Regions from separate parts of the Metabacillus sp. 84 genome, predicted to be linked through region 1. Evidence: riboswitches for the same ligand, from Rfam matches in the RefSeq annotation. Region 1 holds a riboswitch; each other region holds the start of a gene.
The links. Region 1 has a riboswitch for S-adenosylmethionine ahead of ACQCV8_RS18790 (Na+/H+ antiporter NhaC family protein). Riboswitches for the same ligand answer to the same signal wherever they lie in the genome.
Positions count from the first base shown of each region.

Region 2: linked by a shared signal. The riboswitch ahead of ACQCV8_RS12620 (2,3-diketo-5-methylthiopentyl-1-phosphate enolase) and the one ahead of ACQCV8_RS18790 (Na+/H+ antiporter NhaC family protein) in region 1 are both predicted to bind S-adenosylmethionine.
Region 3: linked by a shared signal. The riboswitch ahead of ACQCV8_RS19045 (methionine biosynthesis PLP-dependent protein) and the one ahead of ACQCV8_RS18790 (Na+/H+ antiporter NhaC family protein) in region 1 are both predicted to bind S-adenosylmethionine.

Region 1 covers NZ_JBNILN010000017.1:41,325-43,589, forward strand. The annotation lists gene ACQCV8_RS18790 (Na+/H+ antiporter NhaC family protein) at 1-732, opposite strand, end outside; SAM riboswitch class I at 820-924, opposite strand; gene ACQCV8_RS18795 (GNAT family N-acetyltransferase) at 1,121-1,789, opposite strand; gene ACQCV8_RS18800 (DUF3889 domain-containing protein) at 1,850-2,179, opposite strand.
Region 2 covers NZ_JBNILN010000006.1:94,357-96,621, reverse strand. The annotation lists gene ACQCV8_RS12625 (methylthioribulose 1-phosphate dehydratase) at 1-51, opposite strand, end outside; gene ACQCV8_RS12620 (2,3-diketo-5-methylthiopentyl-1-phosphate enolase) at 149-1,393, opposite strand; SAM riboswitch class I at 1,472-1,583, opposite strand; gene ACQCV8_RS12615 (pyridoxal phosphate-dependent aminotransferase) at 1,684-2,265, opposite strand, start outside.
Region 3 covers NZ_JBNILN010000018.1:22,912-25,176, forward strand. The annotation lists gene ACQCV8_RS19040 (esterase family protein) at 1-717, opposite strand, end outside; SAM riboswitch class I at 904-1,025, shown strand; gene ACQCV8_RS19045 (methionine biosynthesis PLP-dependent protein) at 1,112-2,236, shown strand; gene metC (cystathionine beta-lyase) at 2,244-2,265, shown strand, end outside.

The DNA.
Region 1 (2,265 bases):
TGCCAGAGCTCCAATCAATACTCCAAGGTATGGGAGCATTTTAATGAAATTGAATTCCTTCGTTTCCACTGTGGAATCCATTCCTGCAGAGATCACAATCAAAATGATCGCTGTGACGACTGCTGCCGGCAAAACAATAAAGAAATTCGTTTTGAACTTATCCAGCATTTCTGTCTTCTGGGTTCTGACCGCCGCAATCGTAGTGTCGGATATGAAGGAGAGATTATCTCCGAACATTGCTCCTCCGATAACGGCAGCCACAGCAAGTGCTACAGGGATTTCAGTTTCCCCGCTGATTCCTGCTGCTATAGGGCCAAGAGCTGCGATCGTCCCCATTGATGTTCCCATTGAAAGGGAAACAAACGCTGCAATAATGAACAATCCTGCTACAAGAAAGCTCTGTGGAAAGTAGGTCAGAGCCAGGTTTACTGTCGATTCAACTGCTCCCATAGCTTTGGCCGATTCCGAAAAAGCACCTGCCAGGATGTAAATAAAGACCATAATCATAATATCCGGATGGCCGGCACCCTTTGCAAAGCGCTCAACCTTCGAATTCAGCGTTTCTTTTCTATTCATAAACAGCGCTGCGGCTACTGCGACCAAAATGGATACAACCATCGGCAGTTTATAAAAGTCCCCGGTGATCACACCTGCCGTAATAAAAAGGGCGATAAAAATCAGCAGCGGCAGCAGCGCCAGCGGATTTGCTTTTACTTCACGATTCACGTTCATTTTCCCACCTCGCATCAATTCTGTTCATAAAAAAGACCCCTTCTTATCCTTAAGAAGAGGCCTTAATACACAATAATCAGGACACTCTTCTCATCTTTCAAGCATTTGCTTGCTGGATTTGGCACAGCACTCTTAAAAAAGTCCGCTGCCGAGGCATCGCAGGGCCAGTCCCTCCGCCTCTCGTGATAAGAAGTTCGTAAATTTATGGGCATTTCATAAACAATCTTTTACTACCTTAAGGGCTGCACAAAAAAATGTCAAACCATAATTTTATTTTCTTAAAAAAATATTTACATGCTGTCATTCATGAAAGCCTTACCAAGCCTGCTGCAGCAACAGCAAGGATATATGTTAAAAAAGATGAATAGAAAACAGCAATAATTGCTATTTACTTTCCAGCAAAAGGATTCTTCCATTCCATCAATGCAGCATAATGGCATGATTCTTCATCCTCTAAATAGTTCCCCATGACCTTCAAAGGGGTGCGGCCGCACCTGAGCAAAAAGGTAAGGACCGGATCCTTTAACTCCCCGTTTACAACACCCTCTAAATACTCTTCAGGTTTCAGTTCATCTGACTTTTTATAGTAGCCCGGCATTCTTCCGCCTCCGAGCAAACGATCAAGCTTTTTATGTACAACCAATTCATAGGCAGAAAACATAAGCCAGCTCCCAAGCCCTGCCTTCCGGTATTGAGGTCTTACCCCTATATCCACAACATACAGCGTTCTGCCCTCTGAAACATGGCTGCCGATATAACCCCGGTCCGTCATATCATCCCACGTATGGTCCGGACCTTTCTCGTCATAATCAACTAAAAGGCTCGTCAGGGATCCTGCGAGCACTCCATCCACTTCAATGCATAGAGCTCCTTCCTGAAACAAGCGGATGTGGCTTTGAAGCTGCTCTTTGCTCCACAGGAGCTCGCTTGGAAAAGGAGGAGGAAAGCTCTCCCTCTGAATCCGGATCAATCCATCAAAGTCAGACTCATGATAGTTGCGGATAACAGCAGACTTCGGACCTTGATCATCAAAAACGTAAAATTCTTTTTTATACATTTGCTTTCCCCCCCATAGTTACTTATTTATACCGCGATCAGCAGGAGGGAAAACCTGTGTTTACCGGTCGGATTCAGTGAATGTGACCGCTTTTACTTTCTGTGTGTCTTTCTCGAACTCCACGGTGACGAATAATCCAAACTCCCGGCTGTCCCTGCGCACCCATAGTTTGAATTTCTCTTTGGCGGTCCTTCCTGAATCTTCACGTCCTATATATAAATAATCCAGGAGCTTAGCGTCCGGGTATTTCTTTTTTGCCTCCTGAATGGCAATGCGCGACCATTTAGCATAAGCAGGCTCCTGCTGATGTTCCCTTGCATAAACTTCCTGAGGTTCAGCACCGGCAGACAGCATCAGTGCGGCAAACAAAACAGACAACCATTTTTTCATAATAGACACATCCTTTTTTCTTTTAGGGTTACGCAAAGGCGTAAAAAAAAGACGTGCACCCGGCACGCCTTTTTTATCCAATTTCA
Region 2 (2,265 bases), on a different contig from region 1:
TCTTTTTATAAGTGCCAATTCCTTCAGCGGCTGTTTTTCTTTTTGACTCACGCTCTTCCCCCCTTTTTTTCAAGCAATCCGGTCAATCCATTACACCGCCAACATTAAATCGTCACCGGTCCATCAGAATCACAGAAAATGACAGGCTTCATTTTTCAGCGTTGCCATATTGACCCCATAATTCAAGGGCCAGAGCCAATGGTTTATCGGTTTTTGCCCGTTCTTCAAGTGAGATGTGTTCAAGAACGGCTTCTCCTGCGGAACGGAAGGCCGCAGCTCCTCCAGAAGCACCAAGAGGATGCCCATGGATGCCGCCTCCTGCATTAATGACACAGTCTGTTCCAAAGTCGTTCATGATAACCGGAACTAGACCTGGATGTATGCCGGCAGAAGGTACCGGAAAGGTTTCCCTGATGCTGCTTTGGACGGTGCATTCCTCAGCAATTCCCAATGCTGCTTTTTTCTCCAAAGCTACACTTCCGTATGGAGATGGAAACAAGGAAAGATCTGCGCCAGCCAAACGTGTCAGCTTCCCTAAAAGGAGCGGATAGGAAAATCCATAAAATGGCGAAGAAGCGAAAGCGCCGCTTACCGCCGGATGGGACATGACCGGAACATTCACTTCCTCATCCTCTGCCAGAGCCTGAAGAACGTCCAGTCCATACGCGTGCACATTCAATAAAAGAGCTGTCGCGCCAGCTTCGGCCGCCCATCTTGCCCGGTCCCGGAGCTCAAATGTCCTTCCCGTCAGATTCACTGCATATAAAGAACGTTTCCCTGTTTCTTTTTGCAGTTGGTCAATGATTTCCCGTCCTTTCTTAACCCGTTCCAAAAACGGAGTCAGGGGATTTTCAAACAGGATTTCATCGTCCTTTACTAAATCCATCCCTCCTGCAAGCTGCTCATAAAGCTGCTTTTTCAAATATTCCAAGTCCTTGCCAATCACGCCTTTAAAAATGCTCATAAACAGCGGACGGTCATTTACACCAAGCTTTTCTCTAATTCCGCTGATTCCAAATTTAGGGCCCGCAAATTTCTTTGCAAGTTCACTGGAGAATTCGAGATCCAGAAGCTTGATTTCCCCATCCAGCGACAATTTCCCAAAAGCAGTCGTTAAAACAGCGGGAAGGTCTTCAGAAAAATTGGCTGCAGGGTAGGCAATTTTAATGAGACCGCGCGTCAGCTTTTTACCGAAGAATTCATTCGCACGCACGTCTCCGCTTAATCTTTCCACGGACAGTACTGTGCCTTTATGTTTTTTCAGCTGCTCCTTTTCAAGCTCGTGAAGATCTGTCCACGAGCCTATGGTCAGCCCGAGCGCAATCCCCTCCGCTTTTTCTTCCAGGCGGTCATTTGAAGTGTGTACAAGATAGGTCGCAATCAGTTCACTCATCGTCAAGCCTCCGTCTTCATAGCAATATAAAAGCCTCTTCGTCATAAGAGAAGAGGCTTTGCATAATAGTTATGCAGTACCTTATCTCTCAGTGCTGACACTGCAAGATTTAGCACCGTGCTTGAACGTTCAGTTCAAGTCGGTTGCCGGGCTTCATAGGGCTGGTCCCTCCGCCTGCTCTTGATAAGTACGGTATAGGCCTGCAAAAAATCCGCAGGCGAAATTTTCAATTAATTTGGATTATTGCAGGGATTTGGAAATGTGTCAAGTCATAATTGAAAATCATTCCATTACGGCCGGAAAATGTCAAGCTTCCCAATCCTTTCGGCCGCCTCCCGGATCCTGGCTTCATCCGTAAGCAGACCAGCACGCAAATATCCTTCGCCAAATTGGCCGAACCCGCTTCCCGGTGCGGTAAGAACATGAGCTTTTTCCAGAAGAAGATCTGAAAATTCCTGGGATGTAAAGCGCTCGGGAACGGGCAGCCAAGCGAAGAAACTCCCCTTAGGAGCTTGAATGTTCCAGCCGATTTCCTTAAAGGCATCCACCAGTGTATTCCGGCGTCTTTCATACATCCGGACAAGCGCTTTTAAGCTGTCCCCTCTATCCAGCAAAGCTGCTTCGGCCGCATCCTGAACAGCACCAAAAACACTTACATACATATGATCCTGAAACAGGTTGATTGCTTCTATAACACTGGCATTTCCAGCTGCAAACGCTACCCGCCACCCCGCCATATTGAACGTTTTCGAAAGAGTATAAATTTCAATTCCCGTTTCCTTTGCACCAGGGGTCTGAAGATAACTTAACGGCTTTTCGCCGTCAAACCCAATCGCTCCATAGGCAAAATCATGAATGGTACAAATATGGTG
Region 3 (2,265 bases), on a different contig from region 1:
CATGGCCTTCAGCGCATCAGGAAGCAAAGGCTGCCAATGAGTCCATGTGTGGTCTCCATCAAATTCTTCATATGTGTAAGGAAATCCTTTTTTTTCGATCGCTTTTTGCAATTCACGATTCGGTTCGATAAAATTCTGCACCTCTCCGGCAGTGGTTTTTACTTCAGTTTCTCTTATGCCGACCTGATGGTAAATCGTCATTTCCGGTCCTGATGTAAAGGACGAAACGGCCTCAAGCACCTGTGCATCAACATAAGGAGACTGCATAATGATTTTGCCAAAAATGCTCGGATAATCGAGAGCTGTCATGAATCCGATCGTAGCTGCAAGCGAATCACCGATCAGGGCACGGCCCTGACCCACCTGATAGGTCGGAAATTCCCGGTCCAGAAAGGGAACCAGTTCATGAGCGAGAAAACGCTTGTAGGCAGCAAACTTCGCCCCTTCAGGATGGTATTTCTCTCTCCGGTCCTTAACGTTTTTATAAGGAATTCCCACGATAATTAAATTTTCAGCGTTTCCGGTTTCCAGAAGTGATTCATATTGGCGGGCAATCCGCCCAAGCCTGAAGTAATCCTGACCGTCCTGGGCAATCAGGACGCTGTATTTATAGAGCGGTGAAAAGCTTTTGGGCAGGTAGGTGAGTACTGTCAGCTCTTCATCTAATGCCTCTGAAAAAAAAGAAGATTCTTTAACGATTCCAGTTTGCTTCTCCACTTGTAAGTCCTCCAGATGAATGTAATACAAGCTAAAAATTCACTTTTGAATTCGCTTCCACTTATTTTATCACGATTCTGGAAAAAATGCTGTTTTCAAAAGAGCAGAAAAGAATGAATGAAAAGCTTGAAAAAATCATAGATATACGGTAAGGTTATAAAAAATTCATATATTTCCGACGATTTATTCTTATCCAGAGAGGTGGAGGGACTGGCCCTGCGAAACCTCAGCAACCGGTAGACACGCGAACGTGACTGCGTACCAAGGTGCTAAATCCAGCAAGCAACTCGGAGCTTGGGAGATAAGAGGAAGAAATGTTTAAGCGACAAGCCTTCTTCTTATTTCAGGAGAAGGCTTTTTTGTATTCTTTTATTAAAAGAAATGAGGGGATAATATGACAAAACATACAGAAACGATCCTGGCTCAAATAGGCAACCGCAGTGAACAGGCGACAGGCGCCGTCAATCCTCCGATTTACTTAACGACAGCCTATCGCCATGCAGGAATTGGAGAGTCGACGGGCTTTGATTACATACGGACGGGCAACCCGACGAGAGCAATCGCTGAGCATGCTGTTGCGGAGCTTGAAGGAGCAGATCAGGGCTTTGCTTTCAGCTCCGGGATGGGGGCGATTCAGACGATTATGGCTTTGTTTAAAACAGGTGATGATTTAATCGTTTCGTCGGACATCTATGGCGGAACGTACCGGCTTTTTGAGCAGGAATGGCGCAAATATGGATTAACGTTTCAATATGATTCATTTACAAACCTGGAGCATACTGAAGCGAGAATCCTCCCAAATACAAAAGCGATTTTTCTAGAAACGCCAACGAATCCGCTTATGCAGGAAGCGGATATAGCAGCGGTCGCACAAATGGCAAAAAAGCATGGACTGCTGCTGATTGTCGATAACACTTTTTATACACCGGTCATCCAGCAGCCGCTGAAAAGCGGAGCAGATATTGTCATTCACAGCGCAACCAAGTACTTGGGAGGGCATAACGACCTGCTCGCCGGAATTGTGGCAGCGAAAGGCGAAGAGCTCTGCAGGGAGCTTGCGTCCCACCATAATGCAATCGGAGCCGTTTTATCCCCTTTTGATTCCTGGCTCCTGATCAGGGGGTTGAAAACGCTGGCATTAAGAATGAGGCAGCACGAGCTCAATGCTGCAGAAGTGGCGAAATTTTTAGAGGAAAGCCCAGAGGTAACGGATGTCCTTTATCCGGGAAGAGGGGGCATGCTTTCCTTTCGAATCGCTAAAGAGGAGTGGATCAACCCCTTTTTGAAAAATTTGAACATCATCACGTTTGCAGAGAGTCTTGGCGGGGTTGAAAGTTTGATGACGTATCCGGCTACCCAGACGCATATGGATATACCAGAAGAAATACGTACGGCAAACGGTGTCTGTAACCGGCTTCTGCGCTTCTCGGTGGGAATAGAGCACGCAGAAGATATCAAAGCGGATTTGAAGCAGGCATTCGAGGCTGTTAAGGAGGCGGAAAAAATTGAGCAATACTGATTGGTCAATGCAAACGAAGCTGCTGCACA